2 regions of the Sorangium sp. So ce448 genome follow, and region 2 is predicted to be linked to the other one. Evidence: predicted binding sites of a transcription regulator. Region 2 holds the regulator's gene; the other holds the start of a gene.
What was found. The regulator HrcA, encoded in region 2, represses chaperone genes, less so after heat shock. The targets are predictions, from matches to a motif close to GNTAGCACTCNCCNNNGGNGAGTGCTANC.

Region 1: groES (co-chaperone GroES) is a predicted target of HrcA. The motif match lies at 2,112-2,140, and genes of this name have one in related genera.

Annotation. Positions count from the first base shown of each region.
Region 1 covers NZ_CP150343.1:8,755,793-8,760,942, forward strand. The annotation lists gene WMF45_RS33005 (response regulator transcription factor) at 1-388, opposite strand, end outside; gene WMF45_RS33010 (hypothetical protein) at 524-1,189, opposite strand; gene WMF45_RS33015 (hypothetical protein) at 1,189-1,794, opposite strand; gene groES (co-chaperone GroES) at 2,247-2,537, shown strand; gene groL (chaperonin GroEL) at 2,571-4,199, shown strand; gene WMF45_RS33030 (GNAT family N-acetyltransferase) at 4,328-4,861, shown strand; gene WMF45_RS33035 (TrmH family RNA methyltransferase) at 4,902-5,150, opposite strand, start outside.
Region 2 covers NZ_CP150343.1:11,794-25,745, forward strand. The annotation lists gene WMF45_RS00030 (HAD family hydrolase) at 1-412, shown strand, start outside; gene WMF45_RS00035 (Fur family transcriptional regulator) at 462-974, opposite strand; gene WMF45_RS00040 (hypothetical protein) at 1,073-2,134, opposite strand; gene WMF45_RS00045 (hypothetical protein) at 2,212-3,006, opposite strand; gene hrcA (heat-inducible transcriptional repressor HrcA) at 3,355-4,398, shown strand; gene WMF45_RS00055 (RluA family pseudouridine synthase) at 4,391-5,350, opposite strand; gene WMF45_RS00060 (response regulator transcription factor) at 5,500-6,525, shown strand; gene WMF45_RS00065 (ArnT family glycosyltransferase) at 6,781-9,603, shown strand; gene cobA (uroporphyrinogen-III C-methyltransferase) at 9,937-11,541, opposite strand; gene WMF45_RS00075 (DUF4339 domain-containing protein) at 11,745-12,110, shown strand; gene hemB (porphobilinogen synthase) at 12,321-13,304, shown strand; gene WMF45_RS00085 (hypothetical protein) at 13,308-13,883, shown strand; gene WMF45_RS00090 (ABC transporter ATP-binding protein) at 13,895-13,952, opposite strand, start outside.

The sequences.
Region 1 (5,150 bases), 5.0 Mb from region 2:
GCGTCTCGCGCACCCGCGCGTCCAGATCCGAGAAATCGAACGGCTTGTTCAACCAGGCGTCCGCGGCGAAGAGCGGCGAGGTCATCTCGTTCAGGTTCTCGCCGATCCCGGTGAGCATGATGACGCCGGTGCTCGCGAACGGCCGTCCGTCGGACGTGTCGCTCTTCAGCCGCTTGCAGATCTCCCAGCCGCTCATGCCGGGCATCATCACGTCCAGGATCACCAGATCCGGCTGGTGCTCGCGCGCGAGCTCCCAGGCGGCATCGCCCTCGGAAGCCTCGATCACAGAGAAACCCAGGTTCCTCAGGTGACGCGCAACGAGGCTCAACATCGCCGGTTCGTCTTCGGCCACCAGCACACGGGGCGGCATCGTGCTCGCGAAAGGCATCGTGGATGCGGATGAGAGTACGTGCGCGCGAACCGGTCAAGAGAGAACGAGAGCGCGCGGCCGCGGCGAGCGCTCTTCACCGTCGCCGCCCGTCGCCGCCCTCCCGAGCGACCCCGAGCGCCCGGGAGGATGCGCTCACGCGGCGCGCGCGAGGGCGATCTTTTCCGTCTGCCCCGCCGCATAGAAGCGTCGCAGCGCCGCGAGAAGCTCGGCATGACGCCCATGGCGGGCAAACTCGGCCTCGAGTCGGCCCGCGAACCGCGCCGCCAGATCGTTCGCGATCCGGTAGCGATCGCCGGTCTCCGTGCCCGGTGGATCCATGAAGGTGACCCGCTCGAAGAGATGGGCGCGGATCCGCGCGGCGCGCTCGGGCTCGAAGCGCCCCGCCCCCGATGGGGCCGCCTCGTGGCGGCGTCCGAGCGGCGGGCCAGGCGGCTCGACCTCGTCAGCCAGATCGCCGTAAACAAGCAGCACGTATTTGTCGACCTCGGCCTGGAGCTCGAGCTCGAGCTGGGTCGCCGGCAGCTCCCTGCGGGCCCGCTCGGCCACATAGAGGAAGTGGCTCACGCCCTCGACGATCTGGCAGATCTCGTCGAACGTCCGCTCTCGCCCCCGCGTGATCGCCCGGCGGGGCAGGTGCAGCGCGATCTCGATATCCCCGTCGGCGTGCCGGATCAGCAGCGCTTCGCGTGCGCTGCCGTCCGTCAGCCGGATGAAATCGTCGACCGCGGGCGCGTCATCGAGCGCATAGGTGCGCGCCAGATGCTGCTGGATCCGGGACGGAAAGGTCGCCCCCAGCATCAGTTGAGCCCGCCCGTACCACGGCTCGGCACGAGCCCTCGTGCCCCGAGCTCATCCGCGAGGCGGCTCGATCCCGTACGAACCCAGCGCTCGTACAGCCGGAGCACCGAGCGCTCATCCCGAGCCCCCGACGCGAGCGTACCGTCGGCCACATCGTTCAGGACGCTCACGAACCGCTCGAATTTCTCGGCCATCTCCGAAAGAACATCGGGCCCCTGGCCGACGCGCGCATTGAGGCGCAGCATAGCGGCGGCATGGTGGTAGGCGGTCGACCCGACCCCGACCACGTAGCCGCGATCGACCCCCTTGAGCTCGATGTGGCCGCCGAAGAAGCCGACCACGTAGAGGACGCTGTCTCCCAGGTTGCGCAGCCGCTGGAAGCGCTCGGCTCCGGAGGCCTCCAGCGCGTCGCGCAGAAGAAAGGTCAGGGGCTGGTTGAAGGCAGACTCGGCATGCTCGTCCGGGTGAGCAAAAGCACAGAGCAGACCGACGAGGTAACTCGACGCCGCCTCGGTGACGGCGACGTTCCGAACTCGGAGCGCCTCGTCCACAACCTCCTGGAAATAGCGGGTCATGCTCGGGGAGAGAGAGATCGCTTGGCTCACAGCGGCACCTCACTTATGCGGGTGCCCTGGATACCGACGTAACCCGGGCCACCGCGCGCTCAGGTCAACCAGACACGTCCTGACGGCCTCCCTCGGGCTGGAGGCCCTGAGGGCATCGCGTCACTGTGCTGCCGCAGCTTTGCCCTCATAAGTGCATTTTAGCCGACGGGCTCCGCCGAGCCCAGCCTTGCGCCACGCACCTTCCCCTGCGATCTCCAGGACTTACAGCCACCTCTGCGCCTGGCTGCCAACGCGCAAAGTGCCGGCCAGGGGCCACTCTTGACACCCTCCAGGGGGTGGCTATCTTCCGCGCGCTCGCTAGCACTCGCCACAGGTGAGTGCTAGCAAAGTGCCCAGACTGCAATCGTAGGGGGCCTTCCGGCGCGCTCCATCGCGCCGGCTGGGTCCGCCGTTCGTGGGACGCGGCGCTCGTCCCCGGAGGACTTGCAAAGATGAAGATTCGACCGCTCCAGGACCGCGTGATCGTTCAGCGCGTGAAGGAAGAAGAGAAGACCAAGGGAGGTCTCTACATTCCGGACACCGCGAAAGAGAAGCCGATCGAGGGGACCGTCGTCGCCGTCGGCAACGGCAAGGTCGCCGAGGACGGTACCGTGCGGAAGCTCGACGTCAAGGAGGGCGATCGCGTCCTCTTCGGCAAGTACTCGGGCACCGAGGTCAAGATCGACGGCGAGGAGCACCTCATCCTCCGCGAGGACGACATCCTCGGCGTGATCGAGAAGTGACGCGGGCGACAGAAGGAACTTAGGAGAGACACCATGGCAGCCAAGGAAATCATCTACAACGAGTCCGCCCGCAGCATGATCCTCGCGGGGGTCAACGCCCTCGCCGACGCGGTCAAGGTCACCCTCGGCCCGAAGGGGCGCAACGTCGTCATCGAGAAGAGCTTCGGCTCGCCGACGGTCACCAAGGACGGCGTCACGGTCGCCAAGGAGATCGAGCTCGAGAACCGCTTCGAGAACATGGGCGCCCAGATGGTCCGCGAGGTCGCCTCGAAGACGAGCGACATCGCCGGCGACGGGACGACCACCGCGACGGTGCTCGCCCAGGCGATCTACCGCGAGGGCTCCAAGCTCGTCGCGGCCGGGCACAACCCGATGGAGATCAAGCGCGGCATCGACAAGGCGGTCGAGGCGATCGTCGAGCACCTCCGCAGCTCCGCCAAGCAGACCAAGGACGCGAAGGAGATCGCGCAGGTCGGCACGATCAGCGCGAACGGCGACGAGACGATCGGCAAGCTCCTCGCCGACGCCATGGAGAAGGTCGGCAAGGAGGGCGTGATCACGGTCGAGGAGGCCAAGAGCGCCGACACGACCCTCGACGTTGTCGAGGGCATGCAGTTCGACCGCGGCTACCTCTCGCCGTACTTCGTGACCGATCCCGAGGCCATGAAGGCGAACCTCGAGGACTGCTACATCCTCATCTCGGAGAAGAAGATCTCCAACATGAAGGACCTGCTCCCGGTGCTCGAGGCGATCGCCAAGAGCCAGAAGCAGCTCCTCATCATCGCCGAGGACGTCGAGGGCGAGGCGCTCGCGACCCTCGTCGTGAACAAGCTCCGCGGCACGCTGCACTGCGCGGCCGTCAAGGCGCCCGGCTTCGGTGACCGCCGCAAGGAGATGCTGAAGGACATCGCCACCCTGACGGACGGCCAGGTGATCGCGGAGGAGCTCGGCCTCAAGCTCGAGAACGTCACGATCAGCGATCTCGGCCGCGCGAAGACGGTCCTCATCGACAAGGACAACACCACGATCGTCGGCGGCCAGGGCAAGAAGGACAAGATCAAGGCCCGGCAGCAGGAGATCCGCGCTCAGATCGAGAACACGACGAGCGACTACGACCGCGAGAAGCTCCAGGAGCGTCTCGCGAAGCTCGTGGGCGGCGTCGCGGTCGTCAAGGTCGGCGCTGCGACCGAGACCGAGATGAAGGAGAAGAAGGCCCGCGTCGAGGACGCGCTCCACGCGACCCGCGCGGCCGTCGAGGAGGGCATCGTCCCGGGCGGCGGCGTGGCGCTCATCCGCGCGCAGAGCTCGCTCGAGAAGCTCAAGGTCAACGACGAGCAGCGGTTCGGCGTGAACATCATCCGCCGCGCCATCGAGGAGCCCCTCCGCCAGATCTCGGCCAACGCCGGGGAAGAGGGCTCGATCGTCGTGCAGAAGGTGCGCGACGGCAAGGACTCGTACGGCTACAACGCCGCGTCGGGCGACTACGGCAACCTGCTCGAGATGGGCGTCATCGATCCGGTCAAGGTCGTCCGGTCGGCGCTCCAGAACGCGGCCAGCGTCGCCAGCCTGATGCTCACCACCGAGGCGCTCATCGCCGAGCGGCCGAAGGAGGAGAAGCCGGCGGCTGGTGGCGGCCACGCGGGCCACGGCCACGACTTCTGATCGCGACGCGCCGCGCTGACCGTTAAGCCCGGCGGGCGAGGGCCGACTTCCTCCTCAGGAAGCCGGCCCTTCGCCATTTCGACTTCCGGCGGGCCGCGGCGCATGATCTGATCCGGCGCAGGTTCGCGATGAGCACCCTGACTACAGAGCGCCTGGCGCTCACCCCGGTCTCGCTGCCCCTGCTCGAGGCGGTCATCCGCGGAGATCGCGCCGAGGCCGAGGCCCTGTCCGGCGCGCGCTTCCCTGGCGCCTGGCCCGGGCGCGCCCTCGTCGAGCGCGCCTTCAGCTCGCCGCTCGACCGGCTGCGCGACGATCCAGAGGCGTTCCTGTGGGGCACGCGGCTGATGGTGACGCGCGCGCAGGAGGAGCGCGTCGTCGTCGGCAGCGTGGTGCTGAACGGCCGGCCCGACGAGACCGGCACGGTGGAGATCGGCTACGGCGTCGAGGGCAAGTCCCAGGGCCAAGGCTACGCGACGGAGGGGTCGCGCGCCGTCCTGCACTGGACGCTGCAGCAGCCGGGCGTGAGGCGCGTCATCGCGACCACGCCGGCCTGGCACCGCGCGTCGCTCCGGGTGATCGAGAAGCTCGGGATGCGCCCTGCCGGAACGCTCGATCACGACCTCCTGGGCGAGCTCCTCGTCTTCGAGCGCTACCCCGAGTAGCGCCCCTCCGTCCACGGACAGGGGCCCGCCTCGGCGCCGCTCACCCTCCTGCGCGGCTCACGCCGCCGCGCGGGTCGCGCCGCCGGGCCCACTCGCACAGGGTCATGCCCGCCGCGATCGCCACGGGGTACGAGTGGTTGATCCCGTACATGGGGATCGCGATCACGTCCTCGCACGCGTCGAGCAGCGCCTGCGGCAGCCCGTCATCCTCGCTGCCGAAGAGGAACACGAGCCCGCTGGGGAACGGCGCCTCCCAGAGGGTGCGCCGCGCGTGATCGCGCTCCACGCC
Region 2 (13,952 bases):
CGACATCGATCACATCCGCCCCGAGATCCTCCCCGCGGATCGCGGCACGGAGGTGCGTCGCCTGATCGACGCGGGCACGAGCGTCGCCGTCCTCGGCCACGCGGGCGTCGACGACGCCGCGCTCGGCGCCGCGGACGTCTCCGTGGCGCTCGGCGCCGCCGGCTCGGCGCCCGCCGACTTCTCCACGGTCCTCGCGTCGGACGACGTCCGCGACGCCGCGCTCTCCCTCGCGCTCGCGCACCGCACGCGCCTCGAGGCGCGCGTCGGGCTCGCGCTCAGCGTCGCCCCGGCGCTCGTCGGCGCCGCGGTCATCGCCGCGTTCGTGCTCCCGCCGGCCTACGCGCCCATCGCCTCGCTGCTCGGCGGCGTCATGGCCGTCGTCCACGCCCGCGCGCTCGACGCGAAGAGCTGAGCGCCGGGCGCGGTCGCCGGCGCGGGGCTCCTCGCCGCGCCGGGGCGGGCTACGAGACGTCGGGCGTGGTGTCCTTGGCGTCGCGGCAGTCCGCGCAGACGCCGTACATCTCGTGCTTGTGCCAGGTCACGTCGAAGCCGTACTTCGCGGCGATCTCTTCCTGGAGCGCCTCGATCCGCGGCTCCTCGAACTCGATGATCTTCCCGCAGTTGACGCAGATCAGGTGGTCGTGGTGCGCGCTGGCGTCGTCCGCCAGCTCGTAGCGGCTAAGGCCGTCCCCGAACCGTCGCTCGGAGGCCACGCCGCACTCCGCGAGCAGCTTGAGCGTGCGGTACACCGTCGCGTACCCGATGCCTCGGTCGTGCGCGCGCACCTCCGCGAGCAGGTCCTCGATGGTCATGTGCGGGGCGCCGGAGAAGAACGTGTCGACGATCAGCCGGCGCTGCGCCGTCGATCTCAGCCCCTTCTTCGCCATGTACGCCTGGAGGCGAGCGCGGAGCCGGTCGAGGGCAATTTCGTCCACGTGGCTGGCGCTGCTCCCCTCTCTCTCCATGACGGCCATGGCAAGTTTATCCCGTTCGCGGCGAACCGCGTCAAGGCCGGTGACCGAGCCTACGTGGCGCGGCCTCGCCGATGCTGCCTGTGCCCCGCTCGTCGGCGCTACTCGCCGACCTGCGCCATGTAGCTGATCTGAGCCGCCGAACCCCCGAGGGGGCTGAGCAGCGTGATGGGAGGCGCGACCAGGCCGGCCGCCGCCGTGTTGTCGATGACGACGTAGTAGAGGCCCGGGCGCAGCGCGTAGCGGCGGGTCTCGATGATCCCGGGCTGGAGAGGGCCGCCTGCCTGCACCGGGCCTGGCGGGGGGCCGAGCGGCTTGCCGGTCTGGTAGGCCTCGCGCCACGCGTCGCCGGTGGGCTTGTCGACGATCATGAGGTCCACGGGCGCGCCCTGCGCGCTGACCTTGAGGTAGAGCGCCTGGTCCGAGTCGGCGACCTCGAACGGCCCCAGGTAGTCGCGCTGGTTCGCGTACACCTCGACGGTCTCGTTCGCGAACGTGTACCGCTCCTCGTCCTCCGCCTCGAACGGGTGGTGCGGTCGCTGGGGCGGCATGAGGATCCCCAGCGTGAAGTCCTTCCCGGTCTCCTCGTTGTAGAGGACGGTGAACCCGCGTGTCAGCTCGCCAGCGACGATCTGGTTGCCGAGCAGGTTGGCGAGCCCGCCGAACGGCGGGACGTTGGCCATCACGTCGATGACCGGGTTCTCGACGTAGCCGAGCTGGAAGCTCGGGCCTTGCACGATCCGGTTCAGCCGTCCCCACACGTAGACGTTATCGTCCGCGAGCTGGAAGTCGGGTCGGTACTCGACGGACGTCGTGAGCGAGAAGCCCACCCGCTTGGCCGGCTGCATGTAGCCGTAGCCGGTGCCGGCGATGTGGACGGTGATCGTCTGGGCCGCGTCGTTGACGTCGTACGAGCACTGCATCGGGAAGAACCGCCCCATGGACGCCGATCTGTCCTGCAGGCGCAGCGAGACCCCGCTCTTCAGCATCTCGGGGCAGATCTTGCTGGCGCCGAAGTTCGAGAACAGGAACCAGCGGAGGGCGGGGCTCGCGTTCACGGGACCGCTGACGCAGGGGCAGCCGACGAACGTGAACGACAGCGCGACGGCGGCGAGCGCCAGCGCGGCGGACGCGCGGGAGAGCGGGGGTCTTCGTGCGGGCACGCGGGCTAACATAGCGGGTCGACCTCGGAGGGAGAGCGGGTTTGCGCGCCGGGGGACGGAGGACGGCCCCTCCCGGATCAGCGCACGAGATGCCATTGGACGCCGGGGGTCACCTCGAGATGCAGGTGATTTTTGTGCGCCCGGTCGTAGTTGGGCGTGAGGATCGACGTGAAGATGTGCTGGTCGACGGCCTCGCACACGATGGAGCGCAGCTCGCGTGCTGCCGCGTCCGCTGGAGGGCCGGTGCCCGCCCCCTTGCCGGCCCCGCGGGGCCGCCCGGTCGGGACGGCGCTCTCGCCGCAGACCGGCGCGCCGCGCCTGCCGACGAAGTCGCGCTCCACCTCGATCCAGTCCTCCGCGAACCCGCCGCCGACGCGCTTCTTGATGAACCTGTAGGGGTCGATCGCGAGCCCGCCGGGGTGCCTCGTGGCGAGCCTGCCCTCGGGCCACATCCTGGCCGGAGGTCGCCAGGCCGAGAACATCAGCACCTCGTCGATGTCGTGCGCGCGGAGGATCCGGCTGAAGTCCGAGAGCGCCAGCGCGAGGCGGCAGTCGAAGACGTCGTGCGGGTTTCCCGCGCGTTGGTGGGCCGGCAGCGCCGTCCGGTAGAGGACCCCGCCGACCCCCTGCATCAGCCGCACCGGAGCGAGCACGCCCGGCGCGCGCTGCACCGGCTGGAACGCGATCTTCCGCTGCGTGAGCGCCGCACGGCATTGATCCGCGCTCATCGCCGCGTAGCGCGCCGACGGGTGCTTCGCCCAGTCCTGGTGGTACCTGACCTTCGGCTTGCCCTGCGCGCTCGGCGCGGCGGCGAGGGGGCCGAGCGCGAGGGCGAGCGCGCAGGCAGCGGCGGCATGGCGTGCGGGCGGCATCGTTGCGGTACATCCCTCGTGCGAAGCAAGGCAGGCCGACCCTCTCGGGGGGGGCAAGTGACCACGACCACGGCCACCTGGCCGAGTGGCCGGCCGCGCCGCCCTCCGGTGGAGCGGCGCCCCCGTGCGCGGGGTGGCTGGCCAGTGGCTGCTGCCCGATCCTACCGCGACATTTGACCGGGCCGCGCGATCCCCTCAAAATGGGTCGCATGCGTGTCCGTGGGTCAAGCGCCCGCACGCGCAGCTTGACGTACGGGAGCGAAGGTCCGGCCCGCGTGGCTTCCCGGTCCGGGCTGTCCCTGGTCCAGGTAGCCACCGCGGCGCGCTTGTGCGCTGCATGCAACTGACATGGGTGATCTTTCCAACCGAGCTCGAAAGATCCTTTTCGCCGCGGTCACCGAGTTCATTGCAACGGGCGACCCAGTTGGCAGCAGGACGCTCGCCCGGAAGTACGGGCTGGATCTGTCGGCTGCCTCGATCCGCAACGTGCTCGCCGACCTCGAGGAGGCCGGGTACCTCCACCAGCCGCACACCTCTGCCGGGCGGATCCCGACCGATCGCGCGCTCCGGCTGTTCATCGACGCGCTCGTCGAGCTCCGGTCGCTGTCCCCCGAGCAGCAGGCCGAGCTGAGCGCGAGGTTTACCGAGATCTACGCGGGGGCGAACGATCCGCTCCGCGAGACCGGGCGCTACCTCTCGGAGCTGTCCGGCGCCGCGGCGGTCGTCGCGGCGCCGCGGGCGGAGCTCCGCGCCCTCGCCCAGCTGCGCTTCATCCCGACCAAGCCCGGGCAGCTGCTCGCGGTGCTCGTCTTCGCCGACGGCTCGGTCGCGAACCGCTTCATCTCGGCCGACGAGGCGATCAACGAGGGCGAGCTCACCCGGATCCACAACCTGCTCACCGACGTCATCGAGGGGCGCACCCTGGGCGAGATCCGGGACCTGTTCGCCCGCCGCCTCGCGGACGAGCGCCTCCAGATCGACGCGCTGAGGCGCCGCGCCTTCGAGCTCGGCAGCAAGGCGACGGCCGACGTGACCCGGCGGAGCGAGGTCGTCATCGAGGGGCAGAACCGCCTCATCGATCTGCCTGAGTACGCCGACGTCGACCGGCTCAAGAAGCTGATGAAGGCGCTCGAGGAGCGCGAGGAGCTCGTCGATCTGCTCGACCGGACGCTCGCCGCCGGCGCGGGTGAGGTCACCGTGTTCGTCGGCAGCGAGGCGGGCGACCTTGGCGGAGGCCAGCTCAGCCTCGTCGCCGCGCCGTACATGGAGAACGGCCGCGTCGCCGGGACCGTGGGCGTGCTCGGCCCGACGCGGATGGACTACGCGAAGGTCATGCCGCTGGTCGACGCCACGGCCGCGGCGATGACCGAGGTCCGCGGCAAGGTCAAGTAGCGCCCTTCCGCTGCGGCGCGCGGAGCCGATCGAGCACGTCGTCGAAGTCCGGGGGCGGCGGCGCCTGGAAGCGCATCGGCCGGTCGTCGGCCGGGTGGTTGAAGCCGAGCTCGGCCGCGTGGAGCATCAGCCGCGCGGCCGGGATCCTCGTCCCGCGGTAGTCCCGCACGTAGACGGTCTCGCCGACGAGCGGGTGCCCGGCCTCCGCGAGGTGGATGCGGATCTGGTGCGTGCGTCCCGTCTCGAGCCGGCACGCGACGAGCGTCACGCCCCCGGCGCCGGCCCCCTCCTGCGGCCCTCGGAGCACCTCGATCGGCTCCACGTGCGTCACCGCGAGCTGCCCCTCGCGCCGCCTGTCTCGCGCCGAGCCGCGCAGCCCGTCGCCCCGATCCTCGACGAGGTAGCTGCGGTAGGTGCCGCGCGGGACGGCGCCGTGCGCGAGCGCCAGGTACTGCCGGTGCATCGCGCGGACGCGGAGCTGCTGCGCGAGGTGCTTCTTCGCGGCGAGCGTCCGCGCGAAGACCAGCAACCCGCTCGTCCCCTTGTCGAGGCGCTGCACCACGCCGAGCGGCGCGCGCCCGCGCAGGCGGTCGCGCCTGGCCAGCACCTCGCGCACCAGCGCGTCGAGGGTCGCGGCCTGCTCCGCGGGATCCTCGTCGCCGAACGGGATGGTGCTCACCCCGGCGGGCTTGTTCACCACGACGACGCTCGCGTCCGCGTAGACCACGAGCTCGCCCTCGAGCTTGCGCCGCCGCACCGTCTCGGGCCTCGGCGCGTGCAGGCGGATCTCGAGCAGCTCCCCGCCGAGCACCCGCCGACGGGCGCTCGTCGCCACCGCGCTCCCGACCAGCACCTTGCCGGTCTCGATCAACCGGCGCGCGTCGGACCACGAGACCTCGGCCAGCGCACGGACGGCCCCGTCCAGCGGGCGCCGATCCAGCTCGGCGGGCACCGTCCAGCGGCCATCCTGCGGAGGTCGTACCGGCGCGGCCGGGTGGACGCCGGTCGTTTCGGCGGTTTTGTCTTCGTGGCTCGGCGGAGTGGCGGGTCGGAGCGGACGCATGTAGAGGTCACCGGGGCGCCTCGGCTCCGCCCATCAGCGTGGGACCGGGCTCTACCGGCGCGAAAAAACGCACATCCGCGGGGCCCGCGGGGGCGAAATACACCGCGAATGTTGACACATCGCGCGACGGGAGCCGAAGATATCCAGAGCCGTCGCCGCTTTCTCGCCATCTGAGAGGAGACCCGTTCGTGGCCAGCACCCTTCTCGCCGTAGACGACAGCGTGACCATGCGCAAAGTGCTCGAAATCACCTTTGCGGGTCAGGATTTCCGCGTCGTGACGGCGAGCAGCGCCGACGCTGCGCTGCAGAAGCTCAAGAGCGATAAACCCGACCTGGTGATCGCCGACGTCACGCTCGAGCCGAAGAACGGCTACGAGCTGTGCAAGGCGATCAAGCAGGCCTCACCGGCGACGCCCGTCCTGATCCTGTCGTCCAAGCAGAACCCGTTCGACCCCGCGAAGGGATCGGGCGCGCAAGCGGACGATCACATGGACAAGCCGTTCGACACCCAGCAGATGATCGACAAGGTCAAGAAGCTGCTGGCGTCGCGCGGCGAAGCGAAGCCCGCCGCCGCAGCGGCCCCTGCTGCCGCAGCGACTGCGCCCGCGCGCTCTCCTGCGGCGCAGCCCGCCGCGCAGCCCGCAGCCGCCGCGCAGCCCGCGGCCGCCGCGCAGCAGGCAGCAGCGAGCCCGCTCCAGCGCGCGAAGACCCTCATCTACACGCCCAACGCGCCGGCCACGAGCGCTGCGCCGGCCCAGGCCTCGGTCAAGACGGCGCCGGGCGGCTCGGCAAACGTGCCGGTCACGACGACGATGGCCTTCTCGCCGACGCCGGTGTCCGGCGTGCCGAAGACCGCGACGGGGCCTGCCGCCGTCGCCGCGACCGCCTCCGCGCAGGTCAACGGCCAGATGGCGAGCAAGCTCGAGGGCCTCGGGCTCAGCTCCGAGCAGGTGGAGGCCGTGATGGCGCTGTCCCGCGACGTCGTGGAGCGCGTCGTGTGGGAGGTCGTGCCGGTGCTCGCCGAGACGATCATCAAGGAAGAGATCGCGCGCCTGACGAAGTAGCCGCCCACCGCGGCCGCTGCCTGGCCGTGGGTGTCGACCCGCCCCTGCTCCTGTCGTGCCGGCCAGGCACGCGAACGGGGCGGGGGGCCTTCCTGGGCGCGTGAGGCCCACCGACCCATCCACACGGTACAGCGCGCGTGGCTCGCGGGGTGCGCGCGGTCGGGATCGCAGCGCGGGTGCATGCGACCGCTGCTTTGCCCGGCGACCTGGAGTTGCTACGCCAGGGCCGCGCCTCGTTCCGCGGTTGGCGCAGCCATGAACGACACACACGACAAACGCAGCGGTGCGCCCGCGGACGCCCGCGACGGGACGGTCGCGGGCGATCTGGAGAGCCCGAGCGCTCCTGAGCCACGCGCGCCTTCCCCTGGCGACGGATCGGCAGAGAGCGACGGCATGGTCGGGATGGTCGGGGCCGCGGCCGACGCCGAGGAGGCTCGGCTCGTGCCGCAGGGCAACCCGCTCCGGTGGCGTGGCGCTGCCGTGTCCGCCGCGGGCGCCCTCCTCACGTTCGTCGTGATGGCGCTCGCGCCTCAGCTGCGCTGGGGTGTCCCGATCGGCGCGCTCGGCGTCGCCATCGCGGCGATCGGCCTGCTCGATCTGCTCGGCACGTTCGACGATCCCCCCGAGCGCGTCGCCACGCGCGTCGGGATCCGCGACCTCCTCGGCCCGCTCGCGCTGCTCGGGGGGGGGCTCGTCGCGCTCTTCGTCCTGATCACGCTGAGCGTCGCGGGCTTCTTCTCGCCGAGCCCCCTCTCGTCGGACGGCGCGCCGACGCTGCTCTCGCTGGCGGTGCCCGCCATCGCCGTCCCTGCCGCGTTTCTCACGGCGGTCATCGGCGCGTTCCGGTTCGGCGAGCGCCTCGGCCCCTGCCGCGTCGACGAGGCGGGAGCTCCGCGCCCCCTCGGCCGGCGGCACGGCTTCTGGCTCGTCGCCGTCGTCACGCTGCTCTACCTCCCCATGCTCGGGAGCCACTCGCTCACCGATCCCTGGGAGACGCACTACGGCGAGGTCGCGCGCGAGATCCTGGCCAGGAACGACTGGATCTCGCTCTGGTGGGCGCAGGACGGCTGGTTCTGGTCGAAGCCGGTGCTCGACTTCTGGATGCAGGCGCTCGCGATGGCCGCGTTCGGCGTCCGCTACCGCGCGGGCGAGATGCTCTCGGCGGCCGCCGAGGGGCGCACCCCGTGGCCCGAGTGGGCCGTCAGGCTCCCCGTCTTCGCGCTGACGCTCATCGCCGTCTATCTCCTCTACAAGGCCGTCTCGCGGATCTTCAGCCGCCGCGCGGGGCTGCTCGCGGGGCTCGTCCTCGCCACGATGCCGCAGTGGTTCCTGGTCTCCCACCAGACCATGACCGACATGCCGTTCGTCGCGACGATGGCCGCGGCGATGGCGCTCCTCCTGCTCGGCATCCACACCGACGACGCGGAGGAGGCGCGCGTCTACGAGGTGGATCTCGGCCCGTTCAAGGTGGGCCTCTCGGCCTATCACCTCGTGCTGGGGGCGATCCTCGCCTGCGCGCTGCCGCAGATCCTCTACCTGCTCTCGCGTCACGTCGAGATCGGCCTTTCGCCCTTCGGCCTCCACTTCCGCGGCGACGTCTTCAGCTCGGGCTCACCGGGCAACTGCGGTCTCCCTGGCAACGAGGCCTGCCGGGCGGTGCTGCCCGTGCTCCCCGGCCTTCAGCCTGCGCTCCAGGCGCTCGTCTGGGTGCAGACGCTCGCGATCATCCTGTACGCCAGCTGGGGCGAGCGGCGCGTCCAGCGGCTCCTCTTCCTCGCGGCGTGGTTCTTCGCTGCCCTGTCCACGATGGCCAAGGGGCCGGCCGGCTTCGGGCTCCCGGTGCTCTGCGCGCTCGGCTACGTCGTCGTCTCTCGCCGGTACCGCGACGTGCTCAAGATGGAGATCCCCGTCGGGCTGCTCGTGCTCGCGTGCGTCGCGTTGCCCTGGTTCGTCGCGATGTACGCGCGGCACGGCCAGCCGTTCACCGACAGGCTCCTGTTCCACGACATGTTCAAGCGCGCCTTCACCCATGTCCACGACACGAACGAGGGCGACGACGTGAGCTTCCGCTATTACGTGTGGCAGCTCGGCTACGCGATGTTCCCGTGGACCGGGCTCGTGCCCGCGTCGCTCGTGTGGTGGCTCAGGCGGCGCGAGGGGGCGGCGCCGGGGGAGCGTGGCTCGGCCGACGTCCGCCAGGGCGACGCCTCGGTGTTCCTGGCGATGTGGTTCCTCTTCGGCTTCGCGCTGTTCTCGTTGATGCTGACGAAGTTCCATCACTACATCCTGCCGGCCGTCCCGCCGGCGGCGATGCTCACGGGGATCCTGCTCGACGACATGCTGCGCCTCGATGGCCGCGCCGGAGGGCTCGCGCTCCGCTCGAACGGCGCCTCCTCACCGGTGCAGTCGGCGCGCTCCGCCGCGGTGGTCAGCTACGAGCGCGCGATGCTCGGCGCCGTCGCGCTCGGCGCTGCGCTCCTCGTGTTCCTCGTCGGGCGCGATCTCGCGATGGTGCGCGAGGGACAGCCGAGCCAGGCCAGGCTGCTGCACCTGTTCACGTACAATTACAAGCGCCCCTGGCCGCAGTCGCTCGACTTCTCCGCGACCCTGTGGGCCTTCACCGCCGCCGCGGCTGCCCTGTGCTTGCTGCTGATGGTCGCGCGCTGGCGCCGCCAGGTCGTCTACGCCCTCCTCTCGCTCGCCGTCGTGTTCACGGCGTGGGGCATCGACGTGTACTTCGTGCGGACGTCGCCTCACTGGGGGCAACGCGAGACGTTGCTCGCCTACGTGCGCGCGAATCAGCAGATCCCGGGGCCGCTCGTCGCTTACCAGCTGAACTGGAAGGGCGAGAACTTCTATGCCGGCAACCGGATGGCGGCCTTCGTATCGAGCGGAAAGAAGTTCCAGGATTACATCAATGAGCAGAAGAAGAAGGGCGTGAAGACCTTCTACTTCGTCACCGAGCACGGACGCACGGGTTCCTTGTCGAACGAGCTCGGCAGCCCTCGCATCTTCGAGAAGCTCACTTCCATCGAGCTCAACAACAAGTTCCTCGTGGTGCGAGCGACGTTCGAGTGAGTCGAACGGCGCCTGAGGGCGCTCATCTTACCACCAGCGCTGTCCGGCTGTGACGCTGTACGCCTGCTCCGGCCCGGGGAATGCCGCTGTCGATGGTCGACGGTCATGCTGAATCAGGAGTGTCCTTGCATCTCTGTCGCCGTGGCGGCGCAGCAGCGCAAGGAGACTCCTGCCAGGACGTCCTAAGTACCTGAATCGACTTGAAGAAGCCGCAGGCACGCGCCCTGCTCTCCCCTGGGATCGAGCGTCGCGGCGGAGACCTTTCCCCCCCAGGTCCGCTGCGACGCTCTCTTTATTTCCGGAGCTGCGCCGGCCGCACATCGTGCGACCAGCTCATTCGCTCTTGGCGTCCCCAGGGGCCGCTTGCAATGCAGTGAAATGTCGATCCAGCGCGTCCAGGAGACCTGCTGTGGTGCTCACCTCGGCGGTCACGCCGATCCGGAGCCCCCGCTTCTCGGCCGTCGCGGTCGTGATCGGCCCGATGCTCGCGAGGAGCACGCGCTCGAGGCGCGCCGCGGCGCCCTCGCCGAGGAGATCGCAGAGGCTGTCGACGGTGCTGCTCGAGGTGAGCAGCACGACGTCGATCGCGCCCGCCGAGAGCGCCCCGAGCAGCTCTTCGCGGCGGCCGGCCGACGCAGGGCGGGTCTCGTAGACAGGCACGACATCGACCTCGCAACCGGCGGCGCGGAGGCGCTCGGGGAGCACCTCGCGGGCGACCAGCGCGCGCGCGAGGAGCACGCGGATTCGAGGGGACGCCGCCCGGCGTCCGGCCAGCGCTGGGTCGGCCAGGATGGCCTCCGCGAGCTCCTCGCCGCGGAATTCCCGCGGGACGATGTCGGCGCGGACGCCGCGCGCGGCGAGCGCGGCGGCGGTCCCGACGCCGATCGCGGCGAGGCGCGCGGGGCCGAAGGCGCGCGCGTCCAGGCCGAGCCGCTCCATCTCCTTGAAGAAGCAGGCCACCCCGTTCTCGCTCGTGAAGACGACGGCGTGGTAACCGGAGAGGCCGCGGACAGCCTCGGTGACGCGCGCGGGGTCGGGGGGCGGGTGGATCTCGATGGTCGGCAGCTCCACCGCCTCGCCGCCGCGGAGGCGCACCAGCCTCGACGTCGAGCGCGCCTGGTGGCGCGGCCGGGTCACGAGCACACGCTTGCCGAAGAGCGGCTTCCGATCGAACCAGCGGAGCGTGTCGCGTAGGCCGGTGACGGCGCCGACGACGATGACCGCTGGGCTCTCGATCCCTGCCTCGTTCACGCGGCGAGGCAGGTCGTCGAGGCGGCTGGAGACGACGCGCTGATCGGCCCGCGTCCCCCACTGGATCGCCGCCGCCGGCGTCGCGGGATCGCGCCGCCCCGGCCCCATCAGCCCCGCGACCACCGCGTCGAGGGCCTGCATGCCCATCAGGACGCAGATGGTCCCGCGGACGGAGGCGAGCTCGCTCCAGTCGAAGGATCTGCCAGCCCGGGTGACGCCGCTGACGATCATCACGCTGGAGGCGATGTGCCGGTGCGTCAGCGAGATGCCGGCGTAGGCCGTCGCGCCGAGTGGAGAGCAGACGCCCGGCACCACCTCGAACGGCACCCCGGCCCGCGCGAGCGCCTCCGCCTCCTCCGAGCCACGCCCGAACAGGAACGGATCGCCGCCCTTCAGGCGAACGACGCTGCGGCCCGCGAGGCCGAGCGCGACGAGCTCCGCGTCGATCTCCGCCTGCTTCGCGTCCTTCACCACCCGATCGCCGCCGCGCTTGCCGACCGAGCGCACGTCGGCGCCCTCCCGCACGCGGTCGAGCAGCGCGGGGTGGACGAGCTCGTCGTGTAGAACGACGTCTGCCGTGGTGAGGAGCTCTGCGCCTCGCAGCGTGAGGAGCCCCGGATCCCCGGGGCCGGCGCCGACCAGGTACACGACGCCTGGCCTGGCCGCGCCCGGCGCTCCGTCGTTCATTGCCCCCGCAGCCGCCGCGCCGGGGCCCTCCTCGGAAGGATCGTTACGCCTCGGAAACACAGTCAAACTCCCGTCATTCTCTCGTTCATGCATGACAGACGTTGATTGTCATAGCGATTCTGCAGTGATGTTGACCCGGTGCGTTATGCGATTAGAATCGCATCCGGTCGATTCAACGTCCGGCGGTTTCTGGAGTCCATTCGATGAGATCTGTGAAACTGGTCGAGGAGCTGCTGAGCTCGGAGCGCGGCTTTCCGGACCGATGGTACGTCACCAACGGGGAGCGCTCGGTCGGGCCGGTCAAGCTCGACCAGCTCGCGCGCGGCATCGAGAGCGGAGTGGTCCCCCTCGATAGCTTCGTCCGCAATGAGGCATGGACCGTGTGGTGCCCGCTGTCCGACATTGCAACGGTCACGGTCGCCGCCACGGCGACGCCTGCGGAGGGCTCGGCAGCGGATGACGACGACGACACGCTTCCGCTGTCGTCCCAGCAGACGCCCCAGCCGATGACGCCGCGCCCCGGCCCGGCGGCGCGCTCGGCCGCGCGCTCTGGAGCGGCCCACCGCTGAGCGATGGCTGCGCGCGCGGGCCGCGCCCGGCGCGGGCTCCGCGCGCGGCGGGGCGAGCGCGGCCGCAAAACGGGAGGTGAAGAGCCGTTCTCATGCTGGCGGTTTCGGGCGAACACTAGCCGATTCGCAGCGCCCAGGCGATCCACGGATCGCGCGCTCCTCTGGACCGGAGCGGCTCACGCGGGCGCAGGGCTGCTATGCTCCGCCGCCGTGTTCCCCACGAAGAGACCGCGCCGGCTCCGTCGCTCGCCCGCCCTCCGCGCCCTGGTGCGCGAGACGACCCTCCATCCGGGAGATTTCATCCTCCCCCTCTTCTTCAACGAGGCGCTCGACGCGCCTCGGCCGGTCGGGACGATGCCGGGGGTCTCGCAGCTGCCCGTGAGCGCCGCGGCAGCGCAGGCGCGGCTCTGCAAGGAGCTCGGCATCGGCGGGACGATCCTGTTCGGGCTCCCGCGCACCAAGGATGCGTCGGGCACGAGCGCTTACGACCCGGACGGGCCCGTGCCGCGCGCCGTGAAGGCGATGAAGGAGGCCGTGCCGGAGCTGCTCGTGATCACCGACGTGTGCGTTGACGAGTACACCGATCACGGCCACTGCGGCCTGCTCCGGCAGGACGCGTCCGGGGCGGTGGACGTCGACAACGACGCGACGCTGGAGGTGCTCGCGCGGGCGGCCGTGGTCCACGCCAAGGCGGGGGCCGACGTGGTCGCGCCGAGCGACATGATGGACGGCCGGGTCGCCGCGATCCGGCGCGCCCTCGACGCCGAGTCGCTCGCGGGGACGGCGATCCTCTCCTACGCCGTGAAGTATGCGTCCGGCTTTTACGGGCCGTTCCGCGAGGCGGCCGACTGCGCGCCCAAGTTCGGCGACCGGGCGGGTTACCAGATGGACCCCGGGAACGCCCGCGAAGGCCTGCGCGAGGCGGCGCTCGACGAGGAAGAGGGGGCCGACATGCTCATGGTCAAGCCCGCGCTCGCGTACCTCGACGTCATCGCGCGCGTGCGCGAGGTGACGACGCTCCCGCTCGGCGCGTACAACGTCAGCGGCGAGTACGCGATGATCAAGGCGGCCGCGGAGCGCGGAATGATCGACGAGAAGCGCGCCGTGATCGAGCTGCTGACGTCGATCCGGCGCGCCGGGGCGGACTTCATCCTCACCTACCACGCGCTCGACGCCGCGCGCTGGCTCGGCTGAGCGATGCGGAGCCAGGGCGCAGGCGGGAACGCCGCGCAGCGCTTGAGATGGGCCGCCGCCTGGGCGGCGGGCGCGCTGGCGGCGTTCGCGGCGGGGTGCTCGCCGAACAGGTGCGACCGGTCCGAGGAAGCGAACCCGCCGATCGAGTTCGTCGAGGCCACACCGGAGGGGGGCATCTACGAGACCTCGGCGCCGGACGGCGAGCTCCTCTACTTCCCGGGCGGCATGCGGTACGCGCTCAAGCATCACCTCGGCGCGCGCCCGCGGTGGTGGCAGGTGTACCTGTCGTTCGAGCGCGACGGCACGAAGAGCGGCGGGACGCTGGCGCAGGCGGCTGGCAACCAGGCCGAGGTGCCCTGCGTGGACGACCAGCACCTGATCGTCGTCAACGGGAGCTGCTCCGAGTACTGGCTGCGGGTGGTCGCCGGAGGCGCGATCGGCGCCGATGACGGCGCGACCGGCGCCGCAGGAGGCGCGGCCGGTGCCGACGGTGATGGGACGGGAGCCGACGGGGACACCGTCGTCGGCAGGTGCTACGGCGCCGACGCCGATCCCGGCGGGGGGAGCGCGGCGCCCTAGGGCCCGCGCTTCTAGGCGTTCGCCGCTGCCTGCCGGGCGAACTGCAGCCGGTACAGCTTGCTGTAGACG